Regions from separate parts of the Stenotrophomonas sp. 05L413 genome, predicted to be linked through region 2. Evidence: riboswitches for the same ligand, from Rfam matches in the RefSeq annotation. Region 2 holds a riboswitch; the other holds the start of a gene.
What was found. A riboswitch is a leader RNA that binds a small molecule or an ion and turns the genes downstream of it on or off. The one in region 2 is predicted to bind glycine.
Positions count from the first base shown of each region.

Region 1: it holds a riboswitch for glycine, as region 2 does, so the genes downstream of both, gcvP (aminomethyl-transferring glycine dehydrogenase) here and AC1DIQ_RS11070 (trimeric intracellular cation channel family protein) in region 2, are expected to answer to the same signal.

Region 1 covers NZ_JBFTOL010000001.1:678,819-689,028, reverse strand. Annotated here, with positions in the region: gene gcvP (aminomethyl-transferring glycine dehydrogenase) at 552-3,431, opposite strand; glycine riboswitch at 3,520-3,621, opposite strand; gene AC1DIQ_RS03110 (multidrug effflux MFS transporter) at 3,903-5,126, shown strand; gene AC1DIQ_RS03105 (siderophore-interacting protein) at 5,284-6,177, shown strand; gene AC1DIQ_RS03100 (hypothetical protein) at 6,258-6,644, shown strand; gene AC1DIQ_RS03095 (M2 family metallopeptidase) at 6,742-8,736, opposite strand; gene AC1DIQ_RS03090 (phosphoethanolamine transferase) at 9,023-10,210, opposite strand, start outside.
Region 2 covers NZ_JBFTOL010000004.1:421,887-432,096, reverse strand. Annotated here, with positions in the region: gene AC1DIQ_RS11105 (primosomal protein N') at 1-1,036, shown strand, start outside; gene AC1DIQ_RS11100 (glutathione S-transferase family protein) at 1,072-1,692, opposite strand; gene AC1DIQ_RS11095 (hypothetical protein) at 1,794-1,997, shown strand; gene AC1DIQ_RS11090 (NYN domain-containing protein) at 2,007-2,768, opposite strand; gene AC1DIQ_RS11085 (NAD(P)/FAD-dependent oxidoreductase) at 2,931-4,223, shown strand; gene AC1DIQ_RS11080 (ribonuclease E inhibitor RraB) at 4,224-4,568, opposite strand; gene AC1DIQ_RS11075 (GIY-YIG nuclease family protein) at 4,655-4,924, opposite strand; glycine riboswitch at 4,969-5,062, shown strand; glycine riboswitch at 5,071-5,162, shown strand; gene AC1DIQ_RS11070 (trimeric intracellular cation channel family protein) at 5,254-5,871, shown strand; gene AC1DIQ_RS11065 (MdtA/MuxA family multidrug efflux RND transporter periplasmic adaptor subunit) at 6,075-7,241, shown strand; gene AC1DIQ_RS11060 (MdtB/MuxB family multidrug efflux RND transporter permease subunit) at 7,238-10,210, shown strand, end outside.

The DNA of each region.
Region 1 (10,210 bases), on a different contig from region 2:
GCAGAACGCAGAACGCAGAGCGCAGAACGCAGAACGCTGCCGAGCTGGTGCTGCGCTGCTCGCTTCTCGAATCTGGATACTCGGCGCTCAGCTCAATTCTCAGTGCTCAGTGCCAAGTACTCAGTGCTCGATGCTCGATGCTCGACGCACAGTGCTCGATGTTCAACGCCAACGCCAACGCCAACGCCGATGCAGATGCTGATGCCTGGGTGATTGACTGCAACGTGACGCGACGACGGCATGACCTACTGACGCTCATCTCCGCCGCAGGGCATCTGCGTTTGTTTCTTCATGGGCGGCCGACAGGCTGTCGAGGGCGGGGGTGTGTGGGTTGGCGGGACCATGAGCGCCATGGATGGCGCGACATGAGCCTCCATGGACGGATTCACGGCGTGTCCCGCGAACCCACACACCCCCGCCCAGCCGGCAGAATCCAAAGGCGGCTCTCCTCCACGGCGCGCAGGAGCCGGGAGACGGGGAGTCGGCAGCAGCCCATAACAAAAACGGCCCGCTTGCGCGGGCCGTCTGCTGTTGCGTCAGGGCAGGGAGGCTTAGACCTCCACGCCCTCGTCTTCCTTGTACGCATCGACCGGGATGCAGGCGCACATCACGTTCTTGTCGCCGTAGACGTTGTCCACGCGTGCCACCGGCGGCCAGTACTTCTGCTGGCGCAGGCTGGCCAGCGGGAAGGCCGCCAGCTCGCGCGGGTAGGCGTGGGCCCACTCGCTGGCCGAGACCGCCGTGGCGGTGTGCGGGGCGTGCTTGAGCGGGTTGTCCTCGCGGTCCAGTCGCCCGTCTTCGATCGCGGCGATTTCCTCACGGATCTGGATCATCGCGTTGATGAAGCGATCCAGCTCGTGCAGCGATTCGCTCTCGGTCGGTTCCACCATCAGCGTGCCGGCGACCGGGAAGCTCAGGGTCGGGGCGTGGAAGCCGAAATCGATCAGGCGCTTGGCCACGTCCTCGGCGCCGATGCCGGAGGTCTTCTCCAGCGGTCGCACGTCCAGGATGCACTCGTGCGCCACCAGGCCGTTGCGGCCGGTGTACAGGGTCTTGAAGTGCGGGGCCAGGCGCTTGGCGATGTAGTTGGCGTTGAGCAGGGCCACCTGGGTTGCCTTGCGCAGGCCGGCGGTGCCCATCAGCGTGATGTACATCCAGCTGATCGGCAGGATCGAGGCGCTGCCGAAGCTGGCCGCGCTGACCATGCCGACATCGCCTTCGCCGCCCAGCACCTTCGGCAGGAACGGGGCGAGGTGCGACTTGACCGCACACGGGCCGACGCCCGGGCCACCGCCGCCGTGCGGGATGCAGAAGGTCTTGTGCAGGTTCAGGTGCGAGACGTCCGAGCCCCACTTGCCGGGCTTGGCCACGCCGACCAGGGCGTTCATGTTGGCGCCGTCGGTGTACACCTGGCCGCCGTGCTTGTGCACGATCTCGCAGATATCCACCACCTCTTCCTCGAACACGCCATGCGTGGACGGGTAGGTGATCATCAGCGCGGCCAGGCGGTCGCTGTACTTCTCCGCGTTGACCCGGATGTCCTCCAGGTCGACGTTGCCGTTGGCATCGGTCTTGGTCACCACGACCTTCATGCCGCACATCTGCGCCGAGGCCGGGTTGGTGCCGTGCGCCGAATCCGGGATCAGGCAGACGTCGCGATGGCCCTCGCCGCGCGAGCGGTGGTAGGCGCGGATCGCCAGCAGGCCGGCGTACTCGCCCTGAGCGCCGGAGTTCGGCTGCAGGCTCACCGCGTCGTAACCGGTGCACTCGACCAGCATCGCTTCCAGGCCGTCGATCAGTTCCTTGTAGCCGGTAGCCTGGTCGGCCGGGGCCAGCGGATGGATGTTGGCGAACTCCGGCCAGGTCACCGGGATCATCTCGGCGGTGGCGTTGAGCTTCATGGTGCAGCTGCCCAGCGGGATCATGGTGCGATCCATCGCCAGGTCCTTGTCCGCCAGCGAACGCAGGTAACGCAGCAGTTCGTGTTCGCTGTGGTGGGTGTTGAACACCGGGTGGGTCAGGAAGGCGCTGGTGCGCACCAGATCGGCCGGCAACGCATCGGCGGTGGCCGCATCGAGCGCGTCCACGTCGACGGTCGCACCGAACAGCTGGCCCAGCGCGATGATGTCGGCGCGGGTGGCGGTTTCATCCAGGCTGATGCCGACCGCATCGCTGTCGATCGCACGCAGGTTGATGCGCGCCGCCGCAGCCTTGTCGTGGATCGCCTTGGCGTCGATGTCCTTGACGTGCAGGGTGTCGAAGAAGTGCTCGCCCACGTTGACGCCGGCGCCGCGCAGCGCGGCGGCCAGGATGCTGGCCAGACGGTGGGTGCGGCGGGCGATGCGGGTCAGGCCTTCCGGGCCGTGGTACACGGCGTACATCGAGGCCATGACCGCCAGCAGCACCTGGGCGGTACAGATGTTGGAGGTCGCCTTCTCGCGGCGGATGTGCTGCTCGCGGGTCTGCAGGGTCAGGCGGTACGCGGCGTTGCCCTGCGCATCGACCGAGACACCGATCAGGCGGCCCGGCATCGAGCGCTTGTAGGCGTCGCGGCAGGCCATGAAAGCGGCATGCGGGCCGCCGAAGCCGAACGGCACGCCGAAGCGCTGCGAGTTGCCGACCACGATGTCCGCGCCCCATTCGCCGGGGGCGGCGATCAGGGTCAGCGCCAGCAGGTCGGTGGCCACGGCGACCAGGCCACCGCGCGCGTGCACGGCATCGGCCAGCGCCTTGTAATCGCCGATATGGCCGAAGGTATCCGGGTACTGCAGCAGCACGCCGTAGGCTTCGGCTTCCATCGCCTCGGCCGGGGTGCCCACGCGCAGCACGATGCCCATCGGCTCGGCGCGGGTGCGCAGCAGTTCCAGCGTCTGCGGGTGCACGGCGTCGTGCACGAAGAAGGTATCGGACTTCGACTTGGCCGAGCGCTTGGCCAGCGTCATCGCTTCGGCGGCGGCGGTGGCTTCATCCAGCAGCGAAGCGTTGGCGATCTCCATGCCAGTCAGGTCCGCGCACAGGGTCTGGAAGTTGATCAGCGCTTCCATGCGGCCCTGTGAAATCTCGGCCTGGTACGGGGTGTAGGCGGTGTACCACGCCGGGTTTTCCAGCACGTTGCGCAGGATGACGTTCGGGGTGAGCGTGCCGTAGTAGCCCTGGCCGATGAAGGTGCGGAACACCTGGTTCTTGTCGGCGATGGCGCGGATCTTGGCCAGCGCCTGCACTTCGGTGAGGGACTCGGGCAGATCCAGCGGTGCCGGCGACTTGATGCCGGCCGGGACGATCGCATCGGTCAGCGCGTCCAGCGAGGCGTGGCCGACCACGTCGAGCATCTGCGCGATTTCGGCGTCGTTGGGGCCGATATGGCGTTCGACGAACGCGTGGCTGTGTTCAAGCTCGCGCAGGGAGGGGGTGTTCTGGGACATGGCTGGCATCTCGGAGAGTGGGCACGCACGTTCGGAAGGCGGCCGGGCCAGGGCGCGTCGCGGGCGACAGCGATCCACCGGACCTTGCGGTCTTCCTGGGTGCCCCTCTGTCCTTTTGCCTGAGAGTTTAAAAGCGCGCATCGGCGTGCTTCGTGCCCCTTCGGCGCCGGCATTCGCCGGTCTCTCCAGAGTTTTGGTACGGGTGGTATCGGGCCTGAGCGATTACGGGCGTTGCGCCTTCGGCAGCGGGTGTCCGCTTCTCCCACCATGTAGCGCGGCGATTATAGCCCAGCCGTTTCGGGCACTGGGCCTTTCCGGCACATGAATACGCAGCCGCGCAGGACCCCGGAAACCCGGCCCGGGCATGGTGCCGGGGGCGGCAAAGGCCTATGATCACTGGATCCTCGTATTCATCTGGCGCCGCCCGTTCCGGGCCAGGCGCCCGCCGTGCAGTGCGCATGGCCGCTGACGGAAGCCCGCATGACGCCCGCCTCACCCTCGACCCGCCGCTTGGCCCTGCTGCTCGCAGGCCTGGCGATGTTCGGTCCGTTCTCGATCGACACTATCTTTCCCGCCTTCCTGCTGCTGGGCGACCGCATGCAGGTGGACCAGGTCGCGGTGCAGCAGACCATCAGCGTGTACCTGCTGTTCTATGGGCTGATGAGCCTGGCCCACGGCCCGCTCTCGGATGCGTTCGGCCGCAAGCGGGTGATCATCGGTGGGCTGGTGCTGTTCATCGGCGCCTCGATCGGCTGTGCGCTGTCGCGGGACATGACCACGTTGCTGGTGTTCCGCGCGCTGCAGGGCGTGACGGCCGGTGTGGGTGTGATCGTCGGCCGCGCCGTGATCCGCGATCTGTACCACGGTGCCGACGCGCAGCGCTTGATGAGCCAGGTCTCGATGATCTTCGGCGTCGCCCCGGCGATCGCCCCGATCATCGGTGGCTGGATCCTGCTCGGCGGCGGCGACTGGCCGTTGATCTTCTGGTTCCTGGTGCTGTTCGGCGTGGTGTTGCTGCTGGCCACCGGCAAGTGGCTGCCCGAAACCCATCCGGTCGAGGCGCGCACGCCACTGTCGATGCGGGAACTGCTGCGCAGCTATGCGCGGATGGGTTCCAATGCGCGCCTGCTGCGTCTTGCTGCAGCCGGTGCGTTCAATTTCTCCGGCATCTTCCTGTATATCGCCTCGGCGCCGGTGTTCGTGATGCAGCACCTGAAGCTCGGCGAAGGCGGATTTGCCTGGTTGTTCATTCCCACCATCGGCGGCATGACCGTGGGCTCGTTCCTGTCCGGGCGCATGGCCGGGCGGATCGTGCCGCAGCGACAGATCGCGATCGGGTTTGCGTTGTGCGCGGTCTCGGCGCTGTTGAACTTCGGCTACGTGACATCGGTACCGCAGATCGCGCTGCCGTGGGCGGTGATGCCGATCTTCCTGGGCGGCGTCGGCATGGCCTTGATCTTCCCGATCCTGGCGCTGGCCGTGCTGGACATGTACCCGCATCAGCGCGGCCTGGCCTCCTCGATGCAGATGTTCATCCAGCTGATGATCAACACGGTGGTGGCCGGCGTGGTCTCGCCGATGCTCAGCAGCAGCCCGATGCACCTGGCCTTGGGCTACGCGGGCTTCTTCGCCATCGGTGCCGTCTTCTGGTACTGGGAGCGGCGCTGCGAACGCCGCCGCGACCTGCTCACGCCCATCGAGTGAGCCGCATGCATGCCACGCCTGCACACAACGCAGGCGTGGCGGCATTGCCATTGCGCGACTGCGGCGTATCCTGTGCCTTCGCCAGCCAGTTCGTGCTCCACGACAGCCAATACGCTCCCCTGCGGACGCCGCGTCCGCCGCAACTCAGGGTGATTGCATGGCTGCCCATCAGACCTACCGCCTGTTCGATGTCGCGCTCAAGCAGCGCACCGTTCTCTCTCCGTCGCTTACCCGCATGGTCTTCGCTGCGCCCGATGTGGCCAACATGAAGACCGACGGGCCGGATCAGCGTATCAAGGTGTTCTTCCCGCTACCCGGCCAGCCAGCCCCCGAGGTGCCGCAGGGCGAGGACTGGTACGCGCGTTATCGCGCGCTGCCCGACACCGAGCGTGCGCCGATGCGCACCTACACCATCCGTGCGCTGCGCCCTGAAGTGGGCGAAGTTGATGTCGATTTCGTGCTGCACGGCGAGACCGGCCCCGCCTCGCGTTGGGCCATGCAGGCACGTGTCGGCGATCGGGTCGGACTGCTGGCGCCCGATGCGCGGGTCGAGGCCAGCAGCGAGGGCTACGAGTGGAAGCCGCCGGCGCAGGTGAAGCGCGTGCTGTTGGTGGCCGATGACACTGCGCTGCCAGCCGTGGCCGGCATTCTGGAAGACTTGGCGCAGTGGCCGCAGCCGCCGGACGTGCAGGCCTTCCTGGAGGTGGAGCACGAGGCGGATGTAATGCCGCTGCAGGCACCGCCCGGTGCGCAGCTGTTCTGGCTGGCCCGCGAGGGCGCCGCGCATGGTCAGCGGCTGCAGGACGCGGTACGGGCCCGGGTCGGTCCCTCCGGTACGCGCCATGGTGAGCAGGAACTGGCCGAGATCGACATCGATCAGGACATCCTGTGGGAGCAGGCCGGTGCGCCGGGCGGCGGGCTGTATGCCTGGGTCGCCGGCGAGGCCGGCGCGGTGATGGCGGTCCGCCGGCACCTGGTCAAAACCTGTGGTATCGACCGCCAGGCCATCACCTTCATGGGCTATTGGCGGCACGGCAAGGTCCTGGATTGAGAGGGCCGCCCGTGCTGCGATACGGGCTCGCCAGGGTCCGTGCGGTATCCTTGGCGCTTTGCCGCAGTCCGGATTTCCCCATGTCGACCACCTCCAAACTGCGCCGCGACATCCGCCGGCGCCGCGAAACCCAGGCCGCCAACCGCGAGCAGGCCGCCACCCCGCCGGTCGAGCCGCATGCCGAACTGCGCGACCAGCAACGCACGCTGCTGGCCGGTGTGGTGCGCCGCGAGGGTGAGTGGGTGCTGGGCATGGACGGACGCATCGCGGGGCAGACCACCAGCGCGGCACGCGTGCTGGCCTTGATCATGCAGGCCGCCGAACTGCACGAGCGGCAGGGCACGCCGGTCCGGTTGGTGTACTCGGATGCGTTGAAGGATGCCGCGCACGCCGAGGCCAAGGCCGACGGCATGGACTTCGAGCAGTTCAAGACCGAGCTGGCGGCCGCCCTGAAACCCACGTCGTAGCGCCACGCCCTGCGTGGAAGCGCATGAAAAAACCGGCCTTTCGGCCGGTTTTTTCGTTGCGGGCTGCGGCCGGGCCGAGCCCGGCCCAACCCACGGGTTACGGTGCCGCGGGCGCCGTCGGTGTGGCCGGGGCCGCAGCGGTGGCCGCCGGCACCTGCCAACCACACATCTGGCCCTGGTTCTGCTGCTTGAGCCATTCGTTGACCGGGGTGAAGTACTCGATCATCGGGCCGGCATCGAGTTTGTCGCCGCCGGTGATTTCCTTCAGCGTGGCCTGCCACGGCTGGCTGGCGCCCTTGCTCAGCATGGCCCAGAACTTCTGGCCGGCTTCCTTGTTGCCGTAGAAGCTGCACTGATGCAGCGGACCCTTGTAACCGGAGGCATCGCACAGGCCCTTGTAGAACTGGAACTGCAGGATGCGCGCCAGGAAGTAGCGGGTGTACGGGGTGTTGCCCGGCACGTGGTACTTGGCGCCCGCATCGAAGAATTCCTCACCGCGCGCGCTGGCCGGGGCCACGCCCTGGTACTTGGCCTTCAGGTCCCACCACGCCTGGTTGTAATGGTCCGGGGTGATCGAGCCATCGAACACGCCCCAGCGCCAGCGGTCGATCATCAGGCCGAACGGCAGGAACGACACGCCGCTCAGGGCCATGCGCATCTGCGCGTTGATGGTCGCCTCGCGGCTTTCCTGCGGGGCGTCGACCAGGCCGATCGAGTTGAGGTACTGCGGCGTCATCGCCAGCACGATGGTGTCGCCGATCGCTTCATGGAAGCCGTCGTTGGCACCGCCCTGGAACAACGGCGGCAGCGGGTTGTAGGCCAGGTCGTAATAGATATGACCCAGCTCGTGGTAGATCGTGGTGAAATTCTCTTCGTTCGGCTTGATGCACATCTTGGTGCGCACGTCGCCTTCCATGTTCATGTCCCACGCGCTGGCGTGGCAGACCACGTCACGGTCCAGCGGCTTGATGAACTGGGTCTTGTCCCAGTACGACTTCGGCAGTGCCGGCATGCCGAGCGAGACATAGAAGTCCTGCGCGCGCTCGGTCATCTGCTTGGCGGTACGCAGTTCGGCCTCACGCTGCGCCTTGTACAGCGCTTCCACGTTCGCGCCGCTGCCGGCCTTGGCCAGTGCGCCACTGAGGTTGGTCTGGTACTGCTTTTCCAGTGCGGCGGTGATGTCCAGGTTGCCGGCACCGGGATACGGTTCCAGCTGGTCCCACAGGTTGGACCAGTCCTGCTGCCACATGTTGCCGGTCAGGTGCGCGGCGATCAGGCCGCCGTTGACCTCGGCCTTGTCCTTGCCGTACGTGGCATCGAGCTTGGTACGGGCATAGCAGTGCAGCTGCTCGTACATCGGCTTGACCTGGTCCCACAGCCGGTCGGTTTCCGGGCCGATCTGGTCGGCCGGCATGTCGTAGCCGCTGCGCCACATCTGCCCGGCGTCGGCGAAGCCCATTTCTTTGGCACCTTCATTGACCAGGCTGACGAAACGCTCGTAATCAGCGCGCATCGGCTTGGTGGTTCCATGCCAGCCCTGCCAGGCGTCCAGCTGCGCGTCGTAGTCGCGGCTGCGGGCGAGGACCTGTTCCAGATCGCCGAGCTGGCGGCAGGTCTGGGGGTTGGCTTCATCGGTGCAGTATTTGCCGGAGCCATAAGCGCCTTCCATGCGGCTGGCGATGCGGGTCAGCTCGGAGAGCTTGGCCGGGTCGCGCGGGGCGGGCATGGAGGTCATCAGCTTGAGCAGGTGGATCTGGCGCTTGGTGTCTTCGCTCATCGGCTGGCCGTCGTACTGGCCGGCCTGGGCGATCCAGCCGTTGAGCACGGTGAGCCAGCGTTCGTTGGCCTTGGCCGCGACGCGCTCGGAATCGTCATTGATGTAGGTCGAAGACAGCCACTGGGCCGAGGTCATTTCCGGGTACATGGCTTTGTACTCGGCGTTGACGCGGGCGATGAACTGGTCCGCGGTTTCCTTGGACTGGGTGGTGCCCGTGGCCGGTGCATCGGCGGGGGACGGTTCCTTGTGGCAGGCCGCCAGCGTCAGTGCGGCAGCACTGACAGCCAGGGCCAGCAGGAGCGGGCGGTGGTTCACGGGCACATCCTTGGGTGGTGACAGACCGGCGAAGGCTAGTGAAGCGCCGGGCGCACCGCAAGGGGCAGGGCAGCAGGGTTCGGGTGGGATCGTAGCGCCAACGTCAACGGCGTGGCGTCATTGCATCGTGGTTTGGGTCGGTGCGGGCGGGTTGTCGGGACCCGCCGTGAACCCGTCCATGGGGGACCGTTATGCGCCGTCCATGGCGCATAACGGTCCCGCCACGGTCTGGCCTGCCTCGACCAAAACGGAAGAGCGAATAGCTGACAGCAGTGGTCGTTCCGCTTCAAACCTCGCACGACGCAAACAGATCCCGGTCACGTTCATACACCGACGTCTTGACCTGCATCAGCCCCAGCACCGACGGGAACAGATTGTCGTGGTCGGTGTACTTGCCTGCGCGCTCCCGCACGCAGGCCAGGTTGAGCCCGCGGTTGGCGGCGAAGGACGGCGAGAACCACATCGTCATCGGTACGCGGGTCTGCTCCTGCGGGGCGATCGCATACGGCACACCGTGCAGATACAGGCCCTTCTCGCCCAGCGATTCACCATGATCGGAGAGGTAGATCATCGCCGTGTCGTAGTCGTCCATGCCCTTCAGTGTGCCGATCGTGCGCGAGAGCAGGTGATCGGTGTACAACAGCGCGTTGTCGTAACTGTTGGTGATCTGCTCGCGGCTGCACTTGCCCAGGTCCGGCGTATCGCAGGTCGGGGTGAAGCGGCGGAAGCGCGGCGGATAGCGTTCGAAGTAACTCGGCCCGTGGTTGCCCAGCTGGTGCAGGACCACCACGCGGTCACCGGGCTTGGCGCGCACCTGGGTGGCCAGATCGTCGATCAGGATCTCGTCCATGCAGCGCCCGTTGGCGCACAGGGTCGGGTGCTTGGCATCGTCCAGTGCCTGCATTTCCAGGCCCTCGCACACGCCCTTGCAACCGGATTGGTTGTCGCGCCACAGCGTGGCAATGCCGGCGTGATCCAGCACGTGCAGCAGCGACTGGTGCGCGCGGATCTTTTTTTCGTCGTAGTCATGCCGTCCATAGGGCGAGAACAGGCAGGGCAGGGAGACTTCGGTGCTGGTGCCGCACGAATGCATGTCGGGGAAATTGATCACCCCGGCCTGGGCCAGTTCCGGCGTGGTCTGCTTGGCATAGCCGTTGAGGCCCCAGTTCTGTGCGCGTGCGGTCTCGCCCATCACGATCACCAGCAGGCGCGGGCGGCTGCCCGCGGCACGCGGGGTCACGTTGGCATCCATGCCGATCGGCAGCTTGGGCGCACGCTGGATCGGATTGTCACCGCGCAGCGCCTTGGGCAGGCCGAGCAGGAAGTTCCCGGGCGTGGCCAGGTAACGCACTTCGCGCTGGTTGCGCATCAGCGAGGACATCTCCTGGAAGGAGAGCATCGCCCCGCCGAAGGCGATCAGTGCCGACAGCAGCAGAAAACCGATACGCCACAGCAGGGCCCTGCCCAGCGTGCG
Region 2 (10,210 bases):
GCGTCCGCCGGTGGTGCGCGTGCTTGATGTGCGTAAACGCCCGCTGCGCGATGGGCTCTCGCCGGAAGTACTGGCCGGCATCACCCAGCATCTGCAGGCCGGGCACCAGGTGCTGGTGTTCAAGAACCGCCGCGGCTACGCACCCGTGCTGCTCTGCCATGACTGCGGCTGGACCGCGCCGTGCCAGCGCTGCGATGCGCCGATGACCGTGCATGCCGGCGGCCGGCGCCTGCAGTGCCACCACTGTGGCGCACGCCAGTCCGCGCCGCTGGCGTGCCCGGACTGCGGCAGCCTGGCGCTGCAGCCGCAGGGCATCGGGACCGAGCGGCTGGAAGAACACCTGGTCGAGGCCTTCCCGGAGTTCCCGGTGATCCGCATCGACCGCGGCACCACCGGCAAGCGGGATGCGTTGGAAACCCAGTTGGCCTCGCTCGGCGATCGCGCGGGGATTCTGGTCGGCACGCAGATCCTCGCCAAAGGTCACGACCTGCCGAAGCTGACCCTGGTGGTGGTGGTCGGCATTGATGAAGGCCTGTTCTCGGCCGACTTCCGCGCCAGTGAAAAACTCGCGCAGCAGCTGATCCAGGTCGCCGGCCGCGCCGGGCGTGCGGTGGATGCCGGCGAGGTCTGGTTGCAGACCCACCACCCGGGGCATCCCCTGCTGGAGACGCTGGTCAACGGCGGCTACCACGCCTTTGCCGATGCGGAACTGCAGCAGCGCGAGGCGGCCGGTTTTCCGCCCTTCGCGCATCTGGCGCTGCTGCGTGCCGAAGCGCAACAGGTGGAGCATGCCAACGCGATGCTCAGTGCCGTGCGCGCGCTGATTCCCGACGACGCGGCAGTGGAACGCTATGGCCCGATGCCAGCACCGATGCCCCGCCGCGCCGGCTACCAGCGCACCCAGCTGCTGCTGTCCTCACCCGCGCGACGCCCGCTGCACGGCGTGCTGGATCAGGTGACGCCGCAGATCGCCGCGCTGCCGCAGGCACGCAAGGTGCGCTGGTCGCTGGATGTGGATCCGATGGATCTGTATTAGGCCGGCAGGTGCCGACCGTGGGTCGGCACGGCCGCTCAGGTCAACGCGGTCATGACCCCACGCTGATACGCCGGCCGCTGCTTCAGCCGTTCGTACCACGCGGCCAGATGCGGCAGGTCCGGGCGCTGGATCGGCATCTCGAACCAGGCATAGATGAAGGCACCCAGCGGGATATCGCCCATCGCGAACTGCTCACCGGACAGATACGGCTGCCGCGACAAAGCCTCATCGGCCATCGCCAGCAACTCGCCGGAGCGCACCAGTGCCGCTGCGATGCGGGCCTCATCCCGATCAGCAGGCGCGGTCCGCAGGGTCCCCCAGAACAGATCGCGGAACACGCCGGCGAAGGTCGAGGTGGTCCAGTCCATCCACTTCTCCGACTGCGCGCGCGCCACCACATCTTCCGGGTACAGCGTGCCCAGCGCGTAGCGCGCGCAGAGATAGCGCACGATCGTGTTGGATTCCCACAGCGGCAGGCCCTGGTCCTCGATCACCGGCACCAGCCCGTTCGGATTCATCGCGCGGTACTCCGGCGACTGCGTACCACCGAAGGCACCGCCGACCTCGATCGACTCGTAGGGCGCCCCGATCTCCTCGGCACACCACAGCACTTTGCGCACGTTGCTGGAATTGCGACGGCCCCAGATGTTCAGCATGATCGGATTCCCGTATCGTTCGATGCGCGGCAGCGGGGTCGCGCGGTGCCGCTACGATACGCCCAACGGCGGGCCCACCGTCATGTCATGGATGAAAAACAATGATCCTCTACGCACTCGAAATCGTGTTGCTCATTGCCGGGATCGGCACGCTCGTGGTCGGTTATCGCCGCCACCATCGCAATCTGCTGCTCAGCGCCGCGCTGTTGCTGCTGGCCAGCGGCATGCTGCCTGACGCCGTGCGAGGCTTCTCCGATGGCTTCAACGGCAGCACGGCCCGCCCGTTGGCCGTGCTGCTGCGCTGAGGCCGGCGGTCACTTCGCCGCCTTCGCCGCACTCTTCTTGGGCAGTGCGCGCACATAGGTCGACTTGCCCTCTTTTTTCATCTCGAACAGGCCCGTCGCGGCCAATAGATCGCTGAGTTTGCTGTACCCGTAATTGCGCGAATCGAACGAGGCCTGGTTGCCGATCTGGCTGCCGACCGGGCCGAGATGCGACCAGCCATCCTCGGCTTCGGCCGAGGTCACCGCGCGGCGCAGCATCTGCACCAGCCGGGTATCGTTGCGCAGCTCCGGGCCGCTCTTGCGCGGGCGGGTTTCCTCGTTGTCCTGCTCCACCTCCTGATCGGCCGCATGGGGTTGGCCCAGCGCCTCGATGTAGGTGAACTTCGAGCACGCGTTGACGAACGGCTCGGGCGTTTTCTTCTCGCCGAAGCCGTACACCTTCACCCCGTCGGTCAGCAGGCGCATCACCAGCGGGGTGAAATCCGCATCGCTGGAGACGATCGCAAAGCCATCCAGATTGCGTGCGTACAGCATGTCCATCGCGTCGATCACCATCGCCATGTCCGAGGCATTCTTGCCACGGCTGTAGGCGAACTGCTGGATCGGGCGGATCGCGTACTCGTGCAGCACGGACTCCCACCCTTTCAGCCGCGGGCTCTTCCAGTTGCCGTAGGCACGGCGGACATTGGCCACACCGTAGCGGGCGACTTCAGCCAGCACCGCATCGATCTTGGAAGAGGGTGCGTTGTCGGCATCGATCAGCAGGGCGATGCGCTTTTCCGGTTCGGACATCTCGGTCTCCTGGGCGGGATCGGATCGGCCATCGGGCAAGCGCGATGGCCCCTGAACCCAGTATCGGCCATCGACGTGAACATCGCGCTTCACGTGCGACCATGGGCCGCATCACGAGACGACCTGCGCCGCCCCCCTCCGGCGCCCGCCAAGGAGTGAAGCATGACCCGCGATCCCACGCCCCACCTGCTCATCATCGGTGGCGGTTTTGCCGGCCTCTGGGCCACCCGTGCCCTCGCCTCGGCGCACGTGCGCATCACCCTGGTGGACCGTCGCAACCATCATCTGTTCCAGCCGCTGCTCTACCAGGTGGCCACCGCAGGCCTGTCCGCGCCGGATATCGCCGCGCCGCTGCGCCACATCCTCGGTCACCAGCGCAATGTCGAAGTGCGCCTGGGTGAAGTGACCGGCATCGACAAGGCCGCGCGCACCGCGACGCTGGCCGATGGCACGCAGATTACGTACGACACCCTGATGCTGTGCACCGGCGCCACCCATGCCTACTTCGGCCACGACGAATGGGCCGCCGATGCGCCGGGCCTGAAGACGCTGGACGATGCCATCGCGCTGCGCCGCAAGCTGCTGCTCGCCTTCGAGCGCGCCGAGGCCGAACCCGATCCCGCGCGCAAAGCGGCGTGGCTGAGTTTCGCCGTGGTCGGTGGCGGCCCCACCGGCGTGGAACTGGCCGGCACCCTGGCCGAGATCGCACGGCATACGCTGCGCAATGAGTTCCGCCATATCGATCCCGCCTCGGCCAAGGTCCGCCTGGTCGAAGCCGGCCCGCGCGTGCTGTCCACCTTCCCCGAGGTGCTCTCGCTCAAGGCGCGGCGGCAGCTGGAAAAGCTGGGCGTGGAAGTGCTCACCGGCACGCCCGTCAGCGACATCAATGCCGAAGGCTTCCAGCTTGGCGAGCGCTTCGTCGAGGCCCGCACCGTGGTCTGGGCCGCCGGTGTCGCCGCCTCACCGCTGGCACGTACGTTGGAGGTGCCACTGGACCGCGCCGGCCGCGTGCCGGTGCAGCCTGACCTTACCCTGGAGGGCCACCCGGAGATATTCGTTGCCGGTGACCTGGCGGCACTGACCCAGGCCGACGGCAAGCCGGTGCCCGGCGTCGCGCCGGCGGCCAAGCAGATGGGCAAGCACGTGGCCACCACCGTCCAGGCACGCCTGGCCGGCAAGCCCGCGCCGGGTGCGTTCAAATACCAGGACTTCGGCAACCTGGCGACCATCGGCCGCATGGCGGCGATCGTCCACCTCGGCCGGCTGCAGCTCTCCGGCGTGCTGGCCTGGTGGTTCTGGCTGGCCGCGCACGTGTTCTTCCTGATCGGCTTCCGCAACCGCGTGGTGGTACTGCTGAACTGGGCGGTGGCGTACTGGAGCTACCAGCGCAGCGCGCGGATCATCTTCGGCGATGCACAGGAGGATCGCCGCCCGAAACGACCGCCCACGCCCTGATCATCCCTGCGACAGACATCCCCAGCCATCCACCTGGCCGCTGTAGGAGACCGCCTCGCTGGCCAGCAGACCTTCGAAGCCGGCGATGTTCTGGTGGGTCGGCAGCATCAGCGGATGCACCACCACCTGCCACGGGTAGTCGTCGTTGCCCTCGTAAGCGGCGAAGGACACCTTCTGGTCGTTCTTGAGCAGGTGCACGGCGAAGGCGATCGCCACATCCTGGGTCGGGAAGATCAATGCGAAATCCACCTCGCGCGGAATCGTCAGATCATCGCCGTCCTGCAGCATGTTCCAGAGCACATCGCCATTCTCATCTTCCGGGTACAACGACAGATCGCGGGACATGGCACTCCAGGGCTTGGGCAAGCGGATCAACGAACGAGGGTCGATGGTATGCCGCCAACGAAGGCCCGAACAACCCGCACGCGGGGCTACGTGGGATCGGGCAGCGCCAGCCACGCCAGCTTGCGCTCGCGCGGTTGCCGCTTGAGCTGCCACTCGGCCTTCGACGCGGCCGCGCGGTCCGGGTAGGCGCGCATCGCCAGCACCTTCACCGGTGGGTTGGCCCGGGTGTATTTCGCCCCTTTGCCGGCGAGATGGGCCTGGAAGCGTGCGTCCACGTCGTTGCTGATGCCGGCGTAATAGCTGCCGTTGCGGCATTCAAGCAGGTACAGGTACCAGAGGGCGGGTTCAGCGGGCATACCGGGATTATCCCCCGGCACAGGCCCGGCGGCTGCTAGAATCCGCCCCGGATGCAGGAGAGAGGCGCCGCGCTGGCGCCCGCCGAAGGCGCAGGCTCCCATAATCGCTCAGGCCGGTGGCTGCACAGCCACCAACCATGCATCCGACACGCCGATCTGGAGAGAGGTCTTCAATGACCCGCCGAAGGGGCACGTGGCCTTGGCCACCGAACTCTCAGGCAAAAGGACAGCGGGAGCGGCAACGGAATCCCACCCCACGACAGTGCAGCGGCGCTGGCGTGATGCGTGCGCGTTTCCGTCCCCGCCTGACGTGTTTCCCGGAGCCCCCCATGCTGCTCTCCCTGATCTACCTCATCGCCATCTCGGCCGAAGCCATGACCGGCGCGCTGTCGGCCGGTCGCCGCCGCATGGACCTGTTCGGCGTGGTCATCATCGCCTGCGTCACCGCGCTTGGCGGCGGCTCGCTGCGCGACATCGTGCTCGGCCACTACCCGCTGGGCTGGGTGAAGCACCCGGAGTACCTGGGCTTCACCATCTGCGCGGCACTGATCGCGACCTGGGTGGCGCGCTGGATGCATCACTTCCGGCGCACCTTCCTGGTGCTCGATGGCCTGGGCCTGATCGCGTTCACCCTGATCGGCTGCGCGGTCGCGCGCGAGGGCGGGCACACCGTGCCGATCATCCTGATCGCCGGCATGCTGACCGGTGCGTTCGGCGGCGTGCTGCGCGATGTGTTGTGCAACGAGGTGCCGCTGATCTTCCAGAAAGAACTGTATGCGGTGATCACCCTGCTCACCGGCGCGGCCTACCTGGCCCTGCTGGAACTCGGCGTGTCGCTCAACGCGGCCACGCTGTGGTGCCTGGGCGGCGGCTTCCTGTTCCGCCTGCTGGCCATCCACTTCAAGTGGGAAATGCCGAAGTTCGTGTACCGCGACGAGGTGCATTGACGCACCCGCGGGCATGACCAAGGTCACGGGAGCTTGAGCGGCCCGGCCCTGTATCATGGCGCTCCCGTTCCATTCGAACGGCATCCAGCCACGCGGCGGTGTTCCACCCGCTGCCCCGCCAGACACCCTCTCCCCCGTTGACCTGCCGCCGTCGGCCGGTCCCCATGGACGCACTGCTCCGGTGGAGGGTGCGCAGGATGCGTATGTCCGCTTCAACGCCCCCGTCGTCTCGCCGTCGTTTCGCCACACCGCTGTTGATCGCTGCCGGTGTCGGCCTGGCCGCCATCGCTGCATGGAAACTGCTCTCGCCCGCCCCCGCTGCCGGCCCGTCCGGGGGTCCGCAGCCGACCCCGGTGCGTGTGGCCACCGCGACGCAGGAAGACCTGGTGGTGCGCCTGAAAGCGCTGGGCACGGTGACCCCGCTGCATACGGTGAGCATCCGCAGCCGCGTGGATGGCGAGCTGCTGCGGCTGGCATTCTCCGAGGGCCAGCACGTCACCGCCGGCGAGCTGCTCGCCGAGATCGATCCGCGTCCGTTCCAGGTGCAGCTCTCGCGTGCGCTGGGTACCCAGCAGCAGAACCTGGCCGAGTTGGACAATGCCGAAAGCCAGCTCAAGCGCTTCGCCGAACTGCAAAGCAAGCACTTCGTCTCCGCGCAGGACCTCAGTGATCAGCAGAGCAAGGTCCGCCAGCTGCAGGGCCGCCGCCAGACCGACCAGGCGGCGGTGGATGAAGCACGCCTGCAGCTGCAGTACACCCGCATCACCGCACCGGTGGCCGGGCGCATGGGCCTGCGCAACGTCGATGTCGGCAACCTGGTGCGCAGTGGCGATACCGAGCCGCTGGCCACCATCACCCAGACCACCCCGATCAGCGTGCTGTTCACCGTGCCCGAGCCGGACCTGCCGGCGGTGGTGGCTGCCGCACGCGCCAATCCCCGGCTGACCGTGGAAGCCTGGGACCGCGAGGAGCGCACTGCACTGGGCGACGGGGTGCTCTCCAGCCTGGACAACCGCATCGATACCGCCACCGGCACGCTGAAACTGCGCGCGCAGTTCGCCAATACCGATGAATCACTGTTCCCCAACCAGTTCGTCAACGTGCGTCTGCAGGTCAGCAGCAGCGATGCGGTGGTGATTCCCAATGCCGCCGTGCAGTTCGGCAGCAAGGGCAGCTACGTCTATGTGATCGCGGCCGATGACACCTCGTCGCTGCGCACCGTGGTGCTCGGCCCGGCCGATGGCGAACGCGTCTCGGTGCGCGAAGGCCTCAAGGCCGGCGAGCGCGTGGTGGTGGAAGGCATCGACGGGCTGCGCGAAGGCGCCAAGGTCGAGGTGGTGGAGCAGGACCCGCCACGGACCGGCGCATGAACCTCTCGCGCCCCTTCATCGAGCGCCCGGTCGCGACCACGCTGCTGATGGTGGCGCTGCTGCTGTCCGGCGTGATGGCCTACCGCCTGCTGCCGGTCGCGGCACTGCCGCAGGTCGATTACCCGATCATCCAGATCACCACGCTGTATCCCGGCGCCAGCCCGGATGTCACCACCAGCGCGGTCACCGCGCCGCTGGAACGCCAGCTCGGGCAGATTCCCGGCCTGAAGCAGATGTCCTCGACCAGCTCCGGCGGCGCGTCGGTGATCACCCTGCAGTTCTCGCTGGAGGTCGCGCTCGGCGTGGCCGAGCAGGAAGTGCAGGCCGCGATCAACGCCGCCGACAGCTTCCTGCCCGACGACCTGCCGGTGCCGCCGGTGTACCGCAAGGTCAACCCGGCCGACACCCCGATCCTGACCCTGGCGGTGACCTCGCAGGGCCTCTCGCTGCCGCAGGTGCACGACCTGGTCGATACCCGCATGGCGCAGCGGCTCTCGCAGCTGCCTGGCGTCGGCCTGGTCAGCCTCGCTGGCGGGCAGCGCCCGGCGGTCCGCATCCAGGTCAATCCGTCCGCGCTGGCCGCCAACGGGCTGAGCATGGCCAGCATCCGCACCGCGATCGGCACGGCCAACGTCAACCTGCCCAAGGGCAGCTTCGACGGGCCGACCCGCGCGATCATGCTCGATGCCAACGATCAGATGCGCTCGGTGGCCGAGTACCGCGCCCTGATCCTGGCCTGGAAGGATGGCGCACCGCTGCGTCTGGGCGACGTGGCCACCATCGAAAACGGCGCCGAGAACCGCCAGCTCGCCGCGTGGTCGGGCACCACCCCGGCCGTGCTGATCAACATCCAGCGCCAGCCCGGCGCGAACGTCATCGCCGTGGTCGACCAGGTGCGTGCGCTGCTGCCGCAGCTGCAATCCTCGCTGCCGGCCGGTGTGGATGTGGCCATCCTCAGCGATCGCACCGAATCGATCCGCGCGTCCATCCGTGGCGTGCAGCACGAGCTGCTGATCGCGATCGCGCTGGTGGTGATGGTCACCTTCCTGTTCCTGCGCAACATCCCGGCCACGATCATTCCCAGCATCGCGGTCCCGCTGTCGCTGGTCGGCACGTTCGGGGTGATGCTGCTGGCCGGCTTCTCGCTCAACAACCTCACGCTGATGGCGCTGACCATCGCCACCGGTTTCGTGGTGGACGATGCGATCGTGATGCTGGAGAACATCGCCCGTCATCTGGAGCGCGGTGCCACGCCGATGCAGGCAGCACTGAAGGGCGCCAGGCAGATCGGCTTCACCCTGATCTCGCTGACCCTGTCGCTGATCGCGGTGCTGATCCCCCTGCTGTTCATGGCCGACGTGGTCGGCAAGCTGTTCCACGAATTCGCGATCACCTTGGCGGTGGCGATCGGCATCTCGCTGCTGGTCTCGCTGACGCTGACGCCGATGATGTGCGCGCGCCTGCTCAAGGCCGGCCACGCCACCCGTCGCGATGCCGATGGGCAGGAATCGGCGCAGCAGGGCGACCCGTTCGACCGCGTGGTGGCGGTCTACGATCGCCAGCTGCACTGGGTGCTGCAGCGCCAGCCGCTGATGCTGGCCGCCACTGTCGCCACACTGGTGCTGACGGCGCTGCTGTACGTGTGGGTGCCCAAGGGCTTCTTCCCGGTGCAGGATGCCGGGCTGATCCAGGGCATCAGCGAGGCACCGCAGTCGATCTCCTTCCAGGCGATGGCGCAGCGCCAGCAGGCGTTGTCGGCGGCGTTGCTGGAGGATGAGGACGTGGCCAGCCTGTCCTCGTTCATCGGCGTGGACGGCAACAACGCCACGCTCAACAGCGGGCGTCTTCTGATCGAATTGAAACCGCACGCACAGCGCGATGCCGATGCGCAGGCGATCATCGCGCGGCTGCAGCAGCGCGTGGCGCATGTCCCGGGCATCAGGCTGTATCTGCAACCGGTGCAGGAACTGGGCATCGAAGACCGGATCAGCCGTACCCAATACCAGTTCACCCTGACCAGCCCGGATATCGCGCAGCTGGAGACGTGGACGCCGCGCCTGCTCGCGCATCTGCAGCAGGCACCGGCACTGGCCGACGTCGCCAGTGATCTGCAGAACCAAGGCCTGCAGGCGCATGTGGTGATCGACCGGGTCGCCGCGGCGCGGCTGGGGATCAGCGTGGAGACCATTGCCGATGCGCTGTACGACGCGTTCGGGCAGCGCCAGATCTCGACCATCTTCACCCAGGCCAACCAGTACCGCGTGGTGCTGGAAGCGCGCCCCGACGTGGCTTTCGGCCCGGATGCGATCGCCCGCCTGCACGTCACCGGGCCGGACGGGCGGCAGGTGCCGCTGGGCGGCATCGCCCGGATCGAACAGCGCCCCGCGCAGCTGCTGATCAACCATGTCGGCCAGTTCCCGGCGGTGACGTTCTCCTTCAACCTCGCCCCGCAGGCATCGCTGGGCGAAGCGGTGCAGGCCATCGAAGGCGCACGCGCCGCGATCGGCCTGCCGGCCAGCGTAGAGCTTCGCCTGCAGGGGGCGGCCGATGCGTTCCGCGCGTCGCTGTCCAGCACGTTGTGGCTGGTGCTGGCGGCGGTGGTGGTGATGTACCTGGTGCTGGGCGTGCTCTATGAGAGCTTCATCCATCCGATCACCATTCTCTCCACCCTGCCCTCGGCCACGGTGGGCGCGTTGCTTGCGTTGCTGGTCAGCGGGCGCAGCCTGGACCTGATCGCGGTGATCGGCATCGTGCTGCTGATCGGGCTGGTCAAGAAGAACGCGATCATGATGATCGACTTCGCGCTGGAGGCCGAGCGCGAGCACGGCATGGCGCCACGTCAGGCGATCCACCAGGCCGCCCTGCTGCGCTTCCGGCCGATCCTGATGACCACGCTGGCCGCGCTGTTCGGCGCGATCCCGCTGATGTTCGCCAGTGGCTCGGGCGCGGAGCTGCGCCAGCCGCTGGGC